3 regions of the Corallincola spongiicola genome follow, and region 1 is predicted to be linked to each of the others. Evidence: predicted binding sites of a transcription regulator. Region 1 holds the regulator's gene; each other region holds the start of a gene.
What was found. Region 1 encodes LexA, which represses DNA repair genes until DNA is damaged. Its sites were predicted from a motif close to TACTGTATNNNNATACAGTA; they were not measured.
Positions count from the first base shown of each region.

Region 1 (5,388 bases):
ATACGAACGTCAACTACCTCGCCGATTTTTACCCCTTGAAATGAGACCGGTGAGCCTTTAGCCAGCCCTTGTACAGAGCCGCGGAATACCGTGACATAGCGGTCATGTTTTGAGAAAAATTGGTCGGAGCTGAACATGATGATGCCGATGACCATCAATGTGGCGGCAAAAATCACAAATATCCCTATGCGTGCTGCTGTCGCATTGTGTCCCATCTTAGTTGCTCTCCTTTAAATCGCCCCGGCGCAGAAACATTTGCACTCGATGGTCATCGCAATTTGCCAGTAATTCATTGGGATCCCCTTGAGCAATCATCGTTTTGGTTTCTGGATCGAGAAACACTGAGTTGGTGCCGATGGCAAAAATGCTGGCCAGCTCATGGGTCACCATTACGACGGTTGCGCCTAAACTGTCTCGTAACTGTAAGATTAAATCATCCAGCAGGCGGGCACTGATCGGGTCGAGTCCGGCTGAAGGCTCATCAAAAAACAGCACCTCTGGGTCTAATGCAATGGCGCGAGCCAGTGCTGCGCGCTTTGCCATCCCTCCGCTTATCTCTGAAGGATAGTATTTTTCATATCCCTCTAAGCCAACCAGAGTTAACTTTAGTGAAATAAGATCGCGAATATCTTTATGGGTGAGGTTGGTATAGGTCTCTAATGGTAATGCGATATTCTCTTCTAAGGTCATTGAGCTGATCAATGCCCCAGATTGATAGGTTACCCCAAATTTTTGGGTCATCGCTTGGCGTTGCTGCTCGTTACAACTCCACATTGCTTGGTCATTGAATAAGACTTCACCTTTGGCTGGGGTCAATAGACCGATCATATGTTTCATGAGTGTGCTTTTGCCGCAGCCGCTCCCCCCCATGATGATAAATATGTCGCCACCATCAATGGTGAAGTTGAGATCTTGTTGGATCACGCGATCGCCGTAGGCCATGGTGAGATCGCGTATTTCAATATGCTTTTGCTTCATATACCGATCAATGTTGTTGTAATGGTGACGATGGCGTCCACCACAATAATAAACACGATGGCCGATACCACAGAGCGGGTAGTTGCTTGCCCCACGGCCATTGCATTACGTCCGCAATTAATGCCATTCATACAGCCTGCAACAGCGATTACCAGTGCGAATAGCACACTTTTAAGTAAGCCAATAGCGAAGTGGCGTAACGGCACCGTGGTGGTCATCTGTTCCACAAATTGGGTGAATGAGATATCGAGCATTAACTGAGATACTAGCGCGCCACCAAGAATACCTAGCGCCATGGAAAAAACGGTAAGCAACGGCAGCATGATTAACAGCGCGATAAAGCGGGGGAGCACCAAAAATTCGATGGGTCTAAGACCCATGGTTGTGAGTGCGTCGATCTCTTCATTCACCTGCATGCTGCCCAACTGCGCGGCGTAACTCGCGCCTGTGCGGCCCGCCATAATAATCGCTGTCATCATCGCGCCCATTTCACGTGCCATACCCAGCGCAACAAGAGAGGCGACGAAGATAGATGCGCCGAACTGTTGTAACTGCACGGCGCCAACGAAGGCTAAGATCATGCCGATCAGGATGCTAATTAAGGCGACAATGCCAAAGGCAGCGGGACCGGCGTCATGCATACAGTCGTACACGTCCTTGGCACGTATCTCGGCTTTGCCGACGCAGAGTTTGCCAACGGCGCTGATCAGCGCGCCGATGAAACTGAAACTGACTAAGATGTTTTCCCAGCTCGCCAAGACCGAGTTACCTATGCGCTCAGCAAAGGTCGGCTGGTAAGTTGTTTGGTTTGGTCTATTGGCCGCATTAGATTGTGACTCTGCCAGCGCCAGAAGCTGCTGTGCGCCTTGAGGCAGGCGACTGACATCTACATGCAGTCGATGCGCTTTTGCATATTCACTGACACGGCGAATAAGCACCACCAGCGCACTGTTCCAGCAGCCAATGTCGGCGTCGACGAATATGAGCGTTTCATCTGGAGTGACTTTTGATTTTAGGGCTTGTAGTAGATCGTCAACCCGATGATCGCCACGGCGTAATACCCAGTCACCTGTCAACTCTAACAGCCAGCCAGTACCGTCATCAGTTCGCCTGATGTTCAGCTCATGCACGTCACTTTCACCTTGAAAAGCCCTACGTAATGTCCTTGAGTCTGCCGCAGATCCGCTATTTCTGCAAAATTCAAAGCGAATCAAGTTATTAATGTCACATAAAACAGTGATCAAAAAAACAGCAGTGATACTTGCCATGAATAAATACCTGTATATACTCACAGTATACTGTATGCAATCACAGGTATCTTTATGCGCCCATTAACACCACGACAAGCTGAAATTCTTGCGTTGATTAAAGACAATATTGAAGCGACAGGCATGCCGCCAACTCGTGCGGAAATTGCACGCCGATTGGGATTTAAGTCTGCTAATGCCGCGGAAGAGCACCTCAAAGCACTGGCCAAAAAAGGTTTAATAGAGATCTTGGCGGGAACATCACGGGGTATTCGCGTGATCCCACAGGCGGATGATGAAGCGGCTGCAAACGATGATGGCTTACCTCTGATTGGTCAAGTGGCTGCCGGTACGCCTATCTTGGCGCAAGAACATGTTGAGGCGCATTACAAAGTTGATCCAGCCATGTTCCGGCCATCTGCGGACTTCTTACTGCGAGTACACGGTGACAGTATGAAGGATATTGGCATCCTCGAAGGCGACCTGCTGGCTGTGCACAAGACTGCGACGGCGCAGAATGGGCAGGTGGTAGTCGCTCGGGTGGGTGATGATGAGGTGACAGTTAAGCGTTTTGAAAAGAATGGCAAAGATGTGCTGTTGCATGCTGAAAATGAAGCCTACAGCCCGATCAAAGTCGATCTGGGTGTAGAGAACCTGGCCATTGAAGGGCTGGCTGTTGGTATCATTCGTAATGGAGAGTGGTTATGAACCCATTTGAGACAATGAATCTGCATACTCGCCAAATGACTGGCTCATTGGTAGCTGCACCGCAGCCAAAGCTAACCGGCAACCGCCGCCCGCAAAATAAGTGGCAATCGCGAGCGCAGATTGTGCCGGTTGAAGGCCAGCAATCAGCACTGTTAGAGACAATCAAACGTAGTCAACAAGCCAACAAATGGGTGGTATTGGTGGCAGCCCCTGATAAGCAGGTGACGCGTTGGTTGGTGGAAAATGGTGTGTGCGCCGAGCGACTGTTGCAAGTCCACCCCAAAGATGAGCAAGGTGTGATGTGTGCCGTGACTCAAGGCTTAGGCTCTGCCACTTGTGGCTTGGTTATCGGCTGGACGGATCTACTTTCCGAAGCGCAGTGGCAGGCGTTAACCGCCGAAGCGGCTTGCTACGATACAAACAGTGTTTTGTTTCATCGCATGAATAACCGTTGCCATGCAGGTAGAGCATGGCAATCAGCACGGTCGAAAAATCAGATGTTCGCCAGTGTGTTGGTCCATTGATCCCCCACAGTTTCAATGTACTTTCCGAAGCCGCCGCAAGGCGGCTTTTTTTATACCTTTGAAAATCCTCCTAACACATTAGCTGCTAACTCTAGTTGCACAGACTTCATCACTCGTCAGGCTAAATATCACCATTTGGATGTGATTTAACCCGCAAACAGTTGGGCAGTTTGCTAACTTGCTCAAGTTTTTTGATTAATTTTTAGACGTATCGCTAATCGTGAACGATTCTTAATCAAGGCCTGATAGCTGCGACCGCGCCTATAAAAATTTAAATATGCGGTCTGTAGTGGCTACTGGGGTTTTGGGGTAAGCGCCTGTCGAACAGGTGTTTTTTGTAAGTGCGAGGAGAAGCCTCTTGATACGGATAGCCACACGCGTCGCGGCGGGGGCTGGCGCCCTATTGCCGTCATTTATCTCCGCCGAGGAGATGCCGCTAAATATGACTCAGGGTGTGACAGCCATTAGTCAGGACGTCTACCAGCTCCACATGACCATCTTCTACATCTGCTGCGTCATTGGCGTGCTTGTCTTCGGTGTGATGTTTTGGTCAATCATTCATCATCGCAAGTCCAAGGGAGTGAAACCGGCGCAGTTTCATGAAAGTACCAAGGTCGAGATCCTTTGGACTGCACTACCACTGCTTATTTTGGTTGGGATGGCGGTGCCAGCAACGCAAGTGTTGATCAATATGGAAGATACCACGGAAGCGGATGTCACCATTTTGGTGACGGGCTCGCAATGGAAGTGGCACTACAAGTATCTGGATGATGACGTTGAGTTTTATAGCCTGTTGGCGACACCCCGTGCCGAGATCGAAAACAAACTCGCCAAAACTGAAAACTACCTACTTGAGGTGGACCGCCCGCTAGTTCTGCCTATCGGTAAAAAAGTGCGTTTCTTAATGACTTCCGACGACGTTATTCACAGTTGGTGGGTGCCCGCTTTTGCGGTGAAAAAAGATGCTAATCCAGGTTTCATTAATGAAGCGTGGACCAGAATTGACGAAGCCGGCACATACCGAGGGCAGTGTGCGGAGCTGTGCGGGAAAGACCATGGTTTTATGCCGATCGTTGTGGTCGCCAAGCCGGAAGCAGAATACAACACTTGGTTGGCCACATTGAAAACCACCCAAGCTGAAGCGAAAGCGGAAGAGCAAAAACTGCTGGCCATGAGTATGAGCATGGAAGAGTTAATGGCTGAAGGCGAGCAAGTGTATATGACCTCTTGTGCGGCTTGCCATCAACCGAATGGTGAAGGTCTTGCTGGTGTGTTTCCTGGCTTGAAGGGCAGTCCTCTCACCATCGGCGATGTCGGTGCCCATATAGACATTGTTATCCACGGTAAAAAAGGTACGGCAATGCAGGCCTTTGCCAAACAGTTAACACTCAAACAGTTGGCCGCGGTGATCACCTACGAGCGTAACGCCTGGGGTAACAACACCGGTCAACTCGTTCAACCCGCTGATGTGGATGCCCGCATCAAAAGCGCAATCTAGCCAGAGGAGAGCTGAAAAATGAGCAGCGTAGCTGAGTCACTGCATGACGAACACCACGCGCATCACGCCCCCTCAGGTCTGAAGCGTTGGATCTTTACCACTAACCACAAAGACATAGGTAGCCTATATCTGTGGTTCAGTTTTGCCATGTTTTTGATCGGCGGCGCCATGGCGATGGTTATCCGTGCGGAACTGTTCCAGCCTGGTTTACAGTTGGTGGAGCCAAATTTCTTTAATCAGATGACCACAGTACACGGACTGATCATGGTATTTGGTGCCGTTATGCCGGCATTTACCGGGTTAGCCAATTGGCTCATCCCGATGATGATTGGCGCACCAGATATGGCGTTACCTCGCATGAATAACTGGAGCTTTTGGATCCTGCCCTTTGCGTTCAGCATGCTGCTGTTTTCGCTATTCACTGAAGGTGGCG
Region 1 is NZ_SHLY01000003.1:359,291-364,678, forward strand. It holds gene EXY25_RS11895 (MlaD family protein) at 1-215, opposite strand, end outside; gene EXY25_RS11900 (ABC transporter ATP-binding protein) at 217-978, opposite strand; gene EXY25_RS11905 (MlaE family ABC transporter permease) at 975-2,108, opposite strand; gene lexA (transcriptional repressor LexA) at 2,301-2,933, shown strand; gene EXY25_RS11915 (hypothetical protein) at 2,930-3,457, shown strand; gene coxB (cytochrome c oxidase subunit II) at 3,861-4,955, shown strand; gene ctaD (cytochrome c oxidase subunit I) at 4,974-5,388, shown strand, end outside.

Region 2 (5,388 bases), 350 kb from region 1:
TATCGAACTGAGTATAGAAGTTCTCGATCCAGCCACTGGTGTGGCAGGCACTACACACGTTCTTCATATCAGCACGGCGCTCTTCCCAAGGCTTCACTTGCTTGCCTTGAGCAATCGCTTTCGCGTCGACTTTTTCCGAAATTGCAGGACGTAATGTCCAACTAATACGAGCGCCGACGTCATGAGTTAAAGGTAGCTCGCGAGTGGCTGACATATGGCAAGTGGCACATGTGGGGGCTGCATCATAATCTTCGCCAACTATCCATTTCGCTGAACCCAGATTCATATGCTCAACGTTGGCAAAGAAATTAATACCGTGCTTGGATTCTTCGTAGATCTCTTTTTGCGGATGGTCTGGCCCTAGGTGACACTTTCCGCAGGCTTCAGGGCGACGGGCCTGAACCATGGAGAACTCGTGACGCTGGTGGCAGGCGCTACAAGCACCAACTGAGCCATCAGGATTGAGTCTGCCAATACCTGTGTTGGGCCAGGTGGTTGGATCAAGGTCGCCGTTAGCTAATACTTTGACTTCGGCACCGTGACATTGCCAACAACCGCTGACTGCTGCGGGGGATTGGCCGTTAAAGCTCAACTGTCCCTCCACCGCCTCGGCGAGAAAGTTATCCAGTGAGCCAATGATCTGTCCCGCTTTGGCATGATGACTGGCGGCAAACTCTTCGACTTCCTTGTTGTGGCACTGCCCGCAATCTTTTGGCGATACAATCACTGCAATATCAAACCCTTCATGCTTGATGGCGTCAGCATCATTGGGATCGGCTTGGTGACACTCAAAACATCCAATATTGGCACCATAATGCTTAGATCGCCCCCATTGCTGGTACAGGGCGGGGTTTTGCTCTTTATGGCAGGCAGCACACTGCTTGCTTTCGTCACTGAGCGACGCAAAAGGTTTCAGCATCTGTGCTTTGGGGGCGGCGTAAGCCAGGCTAAAGAGGGCGCTGCAGGTAAGCAATATCAGCGTGGCAAAGAAGGTGGTCTGTAGTGCTATTCGTCCGTTTTTCATGATCTGCTGTCCGTCTCGGCATCCGTGATGGTTGGGCAACAACATCTGTATCCGACAGATATGTAAGTGAACAAATAGTAGACAATAAATCCATATATTAAATATGGATTTTGGATAAATGTTAATCAGCTCACTTTGTATGGGTTTAAATGATGAGTGCAGTTGTAATAGATCAATTTTCCTCCGCCAGCAGCTATTTGCCGAATCAATCACCTTAAAATATACTGTATGCATATACAGTATATTTTAAGGTGATTATGCCATTATTGGATCCACTTTTTGACTCTGGCTTGCTATGGCAGGGCGCCGCGCCACGTGTTTCGTCTTGTGAATCACTCGCCACTGGTTATGCGGTCTTAGACAAGGCGCTCGATGGTGGGTGGCGACGTCAGGAAGTAACGGAGCTGCTGTTGCCGCGACTCGGCATCGGCGAAGTACAGTTGCTGCTGCCGGCAATGGCAGCGCTGGCATCCGTGGACAAATTCCAGTTGTGGATCGCTCCGCCTATGGTGCCTTATGCGCCAGGGTTGCTGCAGGCTTGCTTGCCTGTGGAGCAGCAACTGGTGATTGCTGGGGTTGAAGATATGTCGGCGCAGCTCTGGAGCGCAGAGCAAGCGTTGAGCTCCGGGGCATGTAGTGTGGTGCTGCTCTGGTTACTCGATCCTGCTCAACAGCCCCAAACGTCCCAGTTGCGCCGTTTACAGTTGGCGGCGGAGCGTGGGCAAACCCCGTTGTTTCTTTTTCGTCCCCAATGGATCAGGCAGCAAGCGGTCAGAGATCTCAGCTCGCCAGCGCCTACCCGTCTATGGTTAGAAAGTCATAGTAATAGCCAGTTGCTAGTAGAGCTGTTTAAACGTCGTGGTGGGTGGCCGTTATCGCCTTTTCCACTTTCGCTGGCTGACAAGTTCAGTTTACCGGCAGCAGAGACTGACAGTGTCATTGTCGGCCCTTGGCGGGCGTAAGCATGCTCTGGTTAGCGTTAGATTTTCCCCGCTTAGCGCTTGATTGGTGCTGTCGTAGTCATGAGACGTCTGGTGTTGTGGTCTTGTTGGATCGGCAGCAACGGGTACTGCAGAGCAATCAGCAAGCTGTGGTGTTGGGGGTACGGCCAGGTATGTCTCTGGCGACCTTGTTGGCATTGACCGATGACATCACTTTATTAGCTGAAGATCAGCTGGTTGAGGGCGATGTTGCACAATTGTCAGCCACAGCATTGCATGCCATGGCGCTATGGGCGGGGGATTTTGCTTCCCGCATTCTGTTATTTCCGCCCCACAGCTTACTGCTGGAAGTGGGCAGTATGTTGCGTCTGTTTGGCGGCGTAGAGGGTTATCTTGGTCAGTTAAAGCGTAGCTTATTAACCCAAGATCTTAGTTGGCAGTACGCTATCGCTAAGACACCGCGGGCAGCGATCACCTTGGCGCAGGCAGGCGCTAACTGGTCATCACTTGATGCTAAAAAAACAGCTAAACGTCTCGGTGATCTTGCCGTCGAGAGCTTGCCTTTTACCCCTTTGCAGCAGCAAGGATTATCGGGCTTAGGACTGCAAACATTATCACAACTGCTAGCGCTGCCAGTGGCGGAGATCCGACGTCGCTTGGGCGCGCCTTTGCTCTGTTGGATCCTTGAACTGCAGGGCCGTTTAATGCCCTCGTTTAAGGTGTTTTCAGCACCGCCACGATTTGAGTTATCGCAACCGCTGGTCGCTGAAATTTACCACCTTCACGGTTTACTTTTCCCCCTGCGCCGTTTGTTGCAGGGGTTAACGGATTACCTTCGTCAGCGGCAACTGGCAACCACAGAATGCCAGCTCACTCTTAGCCATCGAGATATTGCTGCAACCTCTATCGTATTGCGATCTTCCTCGCCAGAGACGGGATTTAGGCAGTGGTGGCAGCTGGCGCAACTGCAGTTAGAAAAGCAGCATCTACCCGCGCCAGTGTTGGGGTTATCACTTTGTTGTGAGCAGCTGGTTGCAATCACATCAGCGACAACTGATCTACTACAGCAGCGGCAGGGGGAAGGGTTAACTCAAGGCCAGCTGCTGGGGCGTTTGCAGAGTAAGTTAGGGGAAGGTGCTGTTTATGGCATGACGGTGACCGGTGATCATCGCCCAGAACGAAGCTGGAAGTCTGTGCCGCCCGGCACCTCGGCAGATCCTGTGATGTCAGCTTCACCGGTGGCGAGTTCATCGCGTCGACCGAGTTGGTTGCTGCCTGTCCCATGTCGATTAAGTAAACCTGATATCACTATTCTGGATGGCCCGGAACGGATCTGTTCCGGCTGGTGGCAGAGTGCCTGCGGTGATGAGGTGATACGGGACTACTATTTGGCGCGGGATCAGCAGGGCGCACTGTGTTGGATCTTTAAAGATGCCAGTGGTGAGTGGTTTCTTCACGGGTGGTTTGGCTGATGCTGAAGGTGGATCTGCATGATTGAATATGCTGAGTTGCATTGCCTTAGTCACTACAGTTTTTTACGTGGCGCTTCCTATCCCGAAGAGTTGGTGGCACAAGCGGCAGCCTTGGGCTATCAAGCATTAGCATTAACTGACGAGTGTTCGATGGCGGGGGTGGTCAAAGCTCATGTGGCAGCGAAACAGCATGGTATCAAGCTGTTGCTGGGCAGTGAGTTTCGGCTGGAGTGTGGTGAGCAGTGCGTGGTGCTGGCACCTAGCCGACAGGGGTATGGCGAGCTATGTGGTTTGATTACACTGGCTCGACGGCGCTGCAGCAAAGGTAGCTATCGTGTGTCCGTCGAGGATCTGTTGAACTCACTTGGCCACTGCCTACTGTTGTGGTGGCCGCAAGATGCTGAGCGTTTTCAGGCCATCGCCGCTATGTTAGGCGAACAGTTTCAGCAGCGTTTATGGTTGTTGCATCATCGCTTACTGCAACATGATGATAAGCAGCAACGTCAGCAGCTGATGCGCTGGAGCAGGGATTATCAACTACCTGTCGTGGCTGCTGGCTGTGTCTATATGCATTGCCGTGAACGGCAACCGATACAAGATCTATTGACCGCCATTCGTTATCGCCAACCGCTGACTCAGGTAGCGGCGGCGTTACGGCAAAATGCTGAACATGTATTGCGTCCGCTGCCGGTGCTAGAAAAGCTATTCTCCGCAGATATGTTGCGAAATAGCGTCAAGATCGCCGATCTTTGTCAGTTTTCCCTTGATGAATTGCGCTATGAATACCCCGCGGAGCTTGTGCCTGAAGGGCTGACTGCGAGTCGCTATTTGGCGCAGTTAGTGGCTAAGGGAGAACAATGGCGCTTTCCCCAAGGTACCCCTGTCAAAGTGAAAGTCTTGCTGGACAAAGAGTTAGGGCTGATCGCCGAGCTGAATTACGAATACTTTTTCCTGACCATTTACGACATCGTGCGTTTTGCCAAGTCCCGGCAGATCCTACATCAGGGTAGGGGCTCTGCGGCAAACTCTGCGGTGTGTTACTGCTTGGGGATCACTGAAGTTGATCCCACCAAGGTGGAGCTATTGTTTGAGCGCTTTATTTCGAAAGAGCGCAATGAGCCGCCGGATATTGATGTTGATTTTGAGCATGAACGCCGTGAAGAGGTGATCCAATACATCTATCAAAAATATGGGCGAGATCGAGCGGCCTTGGCAGCGACGGTGATCTGTTATCGTTTCAAGAGTGCGCTGCGGGATGTCGGTAAAGCACTGGGGATTGAACAGAGCCTGCTGGAATACTGGCTACACCAAGTGGATCGCCGTGACCGTGAGCAGAGCTGGCAGCAACAACTGGTGGCGCTGGGGGTGGCGGATCTGCCGATGGGTCAGTTGTTGATCCAGTGGGTTAACGAGTTGATCGGCTTTCCCCGTCATCTATCACAGCATGTCGGTGGCTTTATTATCTCCGCTGGTCCGCTACATCAACTGGTACCGATCGAAAATGCCGCGATGGCAGAGCGTACCGTGATCCAGTGGGACAAAGATGATTTGGAAGATCTTGGTTTGCTGAAAGTGGATGTGCTGGCATTGGGCATGCTAACCGCCATTCGTAAATGCTTTGCATTGATCCAGCAACAGAGCGGACAACCGATGGGGATGGCGCAGGTGGTGTGGGAGCAGCCTGAGGTGTATGAGATGCTGTGCCGCGCCGATACTGTCGGCGTGTTTCAGATCGAATCCCGTGCTCAGTCGAATATGCTGCCTAGATTAAAACCTCGCTGCTACTACGATCTGGTAGTACAGATCGCCATCGTCCGACCTGGGCCGATCCAAGGGGACATGGTGCATCCTTATTTACGTCGGCGGCAGGGTTTGGAACCGGTGGCATATCCAAATGCAGCGCTAGAGGCGGTGCTGTCTCGTACCCTTGGCGTTCCCCTGTTTCAGGAAC
Region 2 is NZ_SHLY01000003.1:7,476-12,863, forward strand. It holds gene EXY25_RS10410 (multiheme c-type cytochrome) at 1-1,024, opposite strand, end outside; gene imuA (translesion DNA synthesis-associated protein ImuA) at 1,282-1,986, shown strand; gene EXY25_RS10420 (Y-family DNA polymerase) at 1,989-3,437, shown strand; gene EXY25_RS10425 (error-prone DNA polymerase) at 3,456-5,388, shown strand, end outside.
Region 2: imuA (translesion DNA synthesis-associated protein ImuA) is a predicted target of LexA. The motif match lies at 1,247-1,266, and genes of this name have one in related genera.

Region 3 (5,388 bases), on a different contig from region 1:
AACCATCACCATGGCTGGACGTAACAGGCGTCCATTTAGCTCATAACCTTTTTGCATCACCAGCATCACGGTATTTGGCGCATGGTCAGGGCTCTCTTGCATTGACATCGCCTGATGCTGTTCAGGATTGAAAGTCTGACCCACAGGGTCTAGCTGGACAACGCCATGCTTAGCAACAGCATCCATCAACCCTTTCATGGTCAACTCGACACCTTCAATCATCGGCTTGATGGCATCGTTTTCGGCATCAGCGAGCTGTAAGCCTCTTTCCAGGTTGTCGATGACGCTTAACATGTCGCCAGCAAATTTCTCAAGAGCAAACTTACGGGCTTTCTCGCTGTCTTGCGCGGCGCGACGGCGTGCATTGTCCGCTTCTGCCATCGCTCGCAATACAGATTCTTGCTGTTCTTCTACCTTAGCGTTAGACGCAGCCAAAGCAGCTTCCAACTCAGCTATACGCTCTTCAGCACTCAGCAATTGACCTTCCTCTACTTCTACTTCTACTTCAGCAGCGGGTTCAACTTGCTCAATCGTCTGCTCAACCACTTCTTGATCTGACGGGGTGTTCTTATCGCTCATAAAATCTCCAGAAAAGCCGTTTCATACCCTCGGCTTGAGGCTGCTGACTATTATGGGGATTGATCGCTTTGTTTCAAGGCAAGACTTGCTGCTAATCGGCGCCCAAGTATACTGAGCAGGTACTTACCGAGGCTGTAGCCAAATGAAAAAGCCGTTTCAAACCGTTGGATTAATAGGTAAACCCCACCATGAAGGGGCGAACCAGACACTTCTGCAATTGCATAAATTTCTCACTCAACGTGGCTTGAATGTCGTCGTAGAAGAGCGTGTTGCAACGGAATTGGCGATAACCGATGTCGACGCTGTCGATCTGGTTCAGTTAGGCGAGCGCTGCGATTTAGCCATTGTTGTCGGTGGTGACGGTAATATGCTTGGCGCCGCACGAGTGTTATCGCGTTTTGATGTGGGTGTTGTTGGCGTTAACCGTGGCAACCTGGGCTTTCTAACCGATCTCAGTCCTGACGAATACGAACAACCCCTGACCGAAATTCTCAGCGGTGACTATCAACTCGAACAACGCTACCTATTGGAAGCCGAGGTGTATCGCCACGGCCGCCTAAAAAGTAGTAACACCGCAGTGAATGAGGCGGTACTCCACCCCGGTAAGATCGCCCACATGATCGATTTTGAGGTGCTGATCAATGACCATTTTGTCTTCCAACAGCGCTCTGATGGCCTAATTATCTCCACCCCAACGGGTTCAACCGCCTATTCGTTATCCGGCGGAGGTCCAATCATGATGCCATCACTGGATGCCTTGGTATTAACGCCGATGTTTCCCCACACACTTTCGGCACGCCCCATCGTTGTCGATGGTGATAGTGTTATTACGCTGCGGGTTTCAGACGGCAATGAGGACAATCTGCAGGTCAGCTGTGATGGCCACGTGACGCTATCAGTGATGCCTGGAGACGAAATAAAACTGCGTAAACACAAAGCGCCGCTGACCCTGCTCCACCCCAACTGCTATGACTACTATGAAGTGCTACGTACCAAATTGGGCTGGAGTAGCAGTCTGTTTTAACAGCAACAAACGCACACCTTTCATACAAAAAGTTTGCAAACCACTCAAAGTACTGTATACATATACACATACTGTATGTGTATACATGTTTTGAGGTTTCTATGCTGCAGCAACTTACTATCAACAATTTCGCCATTGTCAGCCATACCGACGTTGAACTTAAGTCAGGTATGACAACCATCACAGGTGAAACCGGGGCGGGTAAATCTATCGCCATTGACGCGCTGGGATTATGCCTAGGGGATAGAGCGGATGCCTCAGCCGTTAGACCTGGTGCAAAAAAGAGTGATATCTCGGCACGCTTTGGGTTGACTAAGAACACGGCAGTACATGAATGGCTGGAACAACATGATCTAGACGCCGATGACAACGAATGCATCATTCGTCGCGTCATCAGCGCAGAAGGCCGCTCTCGTAGCTACATAAATGGTCAGCCGGTGCCGCTACAGCAGCTGAAACAACTCGCTCCCATGCTAGTAAGCATCCACGGCCAACATGCCCACCAAACCTTGCTAAAAAGCGACCAACAAAGGTTGCTTCTGGATCGATTTGCTGGCCATCACAGTAAATTGGATACAGTGGCAGCGAGTTATCAACTGTGGAAAAAATTAGGTAAGCAGATCCATACGTTACTGGAATCACAACTACAACGTGAATCAAGACGCCAGCTTCTGCAGTACCAGGTCGATGAGTTGGATCAGTTTGCGCTCGAAGAGGGTGAGTACGAGCAGATCGAACAGGATCATAAACGCCTGTTTAATGGCCAAAGTTTACTTGATGGCGCCAACAACGCAGCCCATCTGTTAAGCGAAGATGAACAGGTCAACGCCTGCCAATTAGTCAGGCAAGTTCTCAATCAAATCATTGAACTCAGTGAAACAGATCAAAAATTAGCGCCGGTAGTGAGCCTACTAAACGACGCGCAAATACAATTGGAGGAAGCAAGTCATGAACTTAATGCCTACAGTGAAAGCATCGAATTGGACCCGTCGCAACTGCAACAACTGGACGAACGCTTGTCGGCCGCGCTGCAGTTGGCACGCAAGCACCAAGTCAACCCCAACCACCTCCCGCAACAGCATAAAGAGTTAGTTGAAGAGCTTGCCGAATTAACTGGCGCTGATGACCAGTTAGAAGCGCTCCAACAGGAGCAGCAGATCGCCTGGCAAGAGTATTGTGATGAGAGTGACGTGTTGCATCAACTTCGCTTAACTGCGGCAGCACAGCTGTCGGAGCAAGTGACACTGGCCATACGGGAACTAAACATGCCCAAAGGATTGTTTAGTGTCGAATGTGTCTCTTTGAAAAACGACAAAGCAGCGGTTCATGGTAGAGATGAGATCCAGTTTCTAGTCAGTACTAACCCTGGTCAACAACCACAACCTTTATCAAAAGTCGCCTCTGGCGGTGAACTGTCAAGAATAAGCTTAGCGCTGCAAGTACTCACTTCAAACCAGCAAGCCACACCCACCTTGATTTTTGATGAAGTCGACGTCGGTATTAGTGGTCAAACCGCAGCTATCGTAGGCAAGCTTCTGCGTAAGCTTGGCGAAGAGTGCCAAGTGATGTGCGTCACGCACCTCCCTCAAGTGGCAGCATGTGGTCACCAACAGCTCAATGTCGCTAAGTTCAGTGATGACGAAATGACAGATACCAATATACATTGGCTGGCCGACGATCAACGCATCAACGAACTAGCCAGAATGCTAGGCGGCGACACAATAACTGAGCACACCCGGGCGAATGCACAAGAGTTATTGCTCACAGCATGACAAGGCAAACACGGGTTTAACTTTCCCTGTGTCGCCAGCTTGGTTATCATGCCCAGCAGATTTTGATAAGAGAAAGTACTCCATGCGGTTTAGGAACCTGTTGTTTGCTCTGTTAATCATGCCACTGGCCGGTTGTGCCTGGTTGAGCGAATTTGTTTACAAAGTCGATATCCCTCAAGGCAACTATATCGACGAGCAGCAAGTAGAAAAATTGCGTTTGGGTATGACCAAAGAGCAAGTGCGCTTTGTACTCGGCACCCCAATGGTGAAAAACAGCTTCAGAGACACCACTTGGTATTATGTCTATCGACTAAAAACAGGTAAGGGTGTGGAGTACAACAAACGTCTGATCGCCAACTTCGACGCGGAAGACAAACTGATCGCAGTCGAAGGTGATTACGAGCTGGGCGAAGAGTTTGAAACGCCAATTGACAGTTAAGCTCTGTTTTAATGCGCGCTAGCAATCGCATCAGGAAAGAGGCTGACTTATTCAGCCTCTTTTTTTTGCCGCCGATTAGGCTGCGGACGTCCGCCAGTCACCTTATCTGCCCGCCCTTCGCGTTTAGCGCGCTCAGCTCGTAGCTTACGCACCTCTTTCGGGTCGGCGATCAACGGACGATATATTTCTATCCGATCGCCTTCTTTAAGTGTGTCACCCAGCTTTGCTGCCTTATTCCAGATCCCGACTTTGTTTTCCTGCAAATCAATTTCAGGATAGATACTGATAATATCCGACTGCCTAATAGCACTTTCAACGCTACAAGAGCTTTCGACATCAAGTGCGATCAGCGATTGACGGTCAGGAAGCCCGTAAACAACCTCAACACGAATAAGTTCAGCTGCCATAAACATCCTTCGCTCGAGCCACAAATGCATCCACCATATTTGATGCCATCTGATTAAATAACTTACCAAATGCCAATTCGACCAACTTACCTGAGAACTCAAATTCTAGAGAAAAACTGATTTTACAAGCCTCCTCATCCAACGGCATAAAGTACCAGTTTCCTACCAGTTGCCGAAAAGGACCATCAACCAGTTGCATCTCGATACGCTCGGCATGGGCAAGCTGATTACGTGTAGTAAACCATTTATTCACTCCCGCTTTCGCGATCTGAACAGAGGCCAACATCTGCAACTCAGAAGCCTCATGCACTTTGGCATCACCGCAGCCCGGCAAAAAGTTGGCATAAGACTCAACATCATTAACCAAGCTATACATCTGTGCAGCGCTGTAACCAACCAGTGCTGAACGTTGGATCTGTGGCATAACATCACTCACTTACTTCGATGGCGTAAATCATAACAAAAATGCGCAGTGTCTGTTATTCCTGATAATCACCATATACAGCGCTGGCTTAATTCGTATAATGTCGCCGCTATGGCAAAGAAAAAACCTAAACAGACTAGTTCCACCATCGCGCAAAACAAACGCGCCCGTCATGACTATTTTATTGAAGATAAGATAGAGGCCGGCCTTTGTTTGCAGGGATGGGAAGTGAAAAGCCTCCGTCAGGGCAAAGCAAATATCGCTGAAGCCTATATCTATCTCAAAGATGGAGAGGCTTTTCTGTCCGGCGCCACATTCACGCCACTACAGGCCGCATCGACCCATGTCATTGCGGATCCAACGCGAACTCGCAAATTACTGCTTAACCGCCGCCAACTAGACAACTTGTTCGGCCGTGTTAACCGCGAAGGCTTCACCATTCTACCGCTCGCTCTATACTGGAAACAGGCTTGGGTGAAACTGGAGATCGGTGTAGGTAAAGGTAAGAAGCAACATGACAAGCGAGCAGACGTGAAGAATAAGGATTGGTCACGACAAAAAGATCGGATCATGAAAAACGCTCGCTAAAGCATCCCCTCTTTTTCAGACCATACGCCGGTACCACTATTGGCTACTTGGCTCAGTCGCTTGTTGAAAAGAGTATGATTCAGCCGCTTCGAGGTTTGTGGGCGGCTGATTAAAAAGCCTTGAATATACTGACATTTCATCGATTTTAGCAGTTC
Region 3 is NZ_SHLY01000006.1:122,571-127,958, reverse strand. It holds gene grpE (nucleotide exchange factor GrpE) at 1-579, opposite strand, end outside; gene nadK (NAD(+) kinase) at 722-1,603, shown strand; gene recN (DNA repair protein RecN) at 1,705-3,375, shown strand; gene bamE (outer membrane protein assembly factor BamE) at 3,458-3,814, shown strand; gene EXY25_RS15350 (RnfH family protein) at 3,862-4,221, opposite strand; gene EXY25_RS15345 (SRPBCC family protein) at 4,211-4,645, opposite strand; gene smpB (SsrA-binding protein SmpB) at 4,757-5,233, shown strand; gene EXY25_RS15335 (putative bifunctional diguanylate cyclase/phosphodiesterase) at 5,230-5,388, opposite strand, start outside.
Region 3: recN (DNA repair protein RecN) is a predicted target of LexA. The motif match lies at 1,673-1,692, and genes of this name have one in related genera.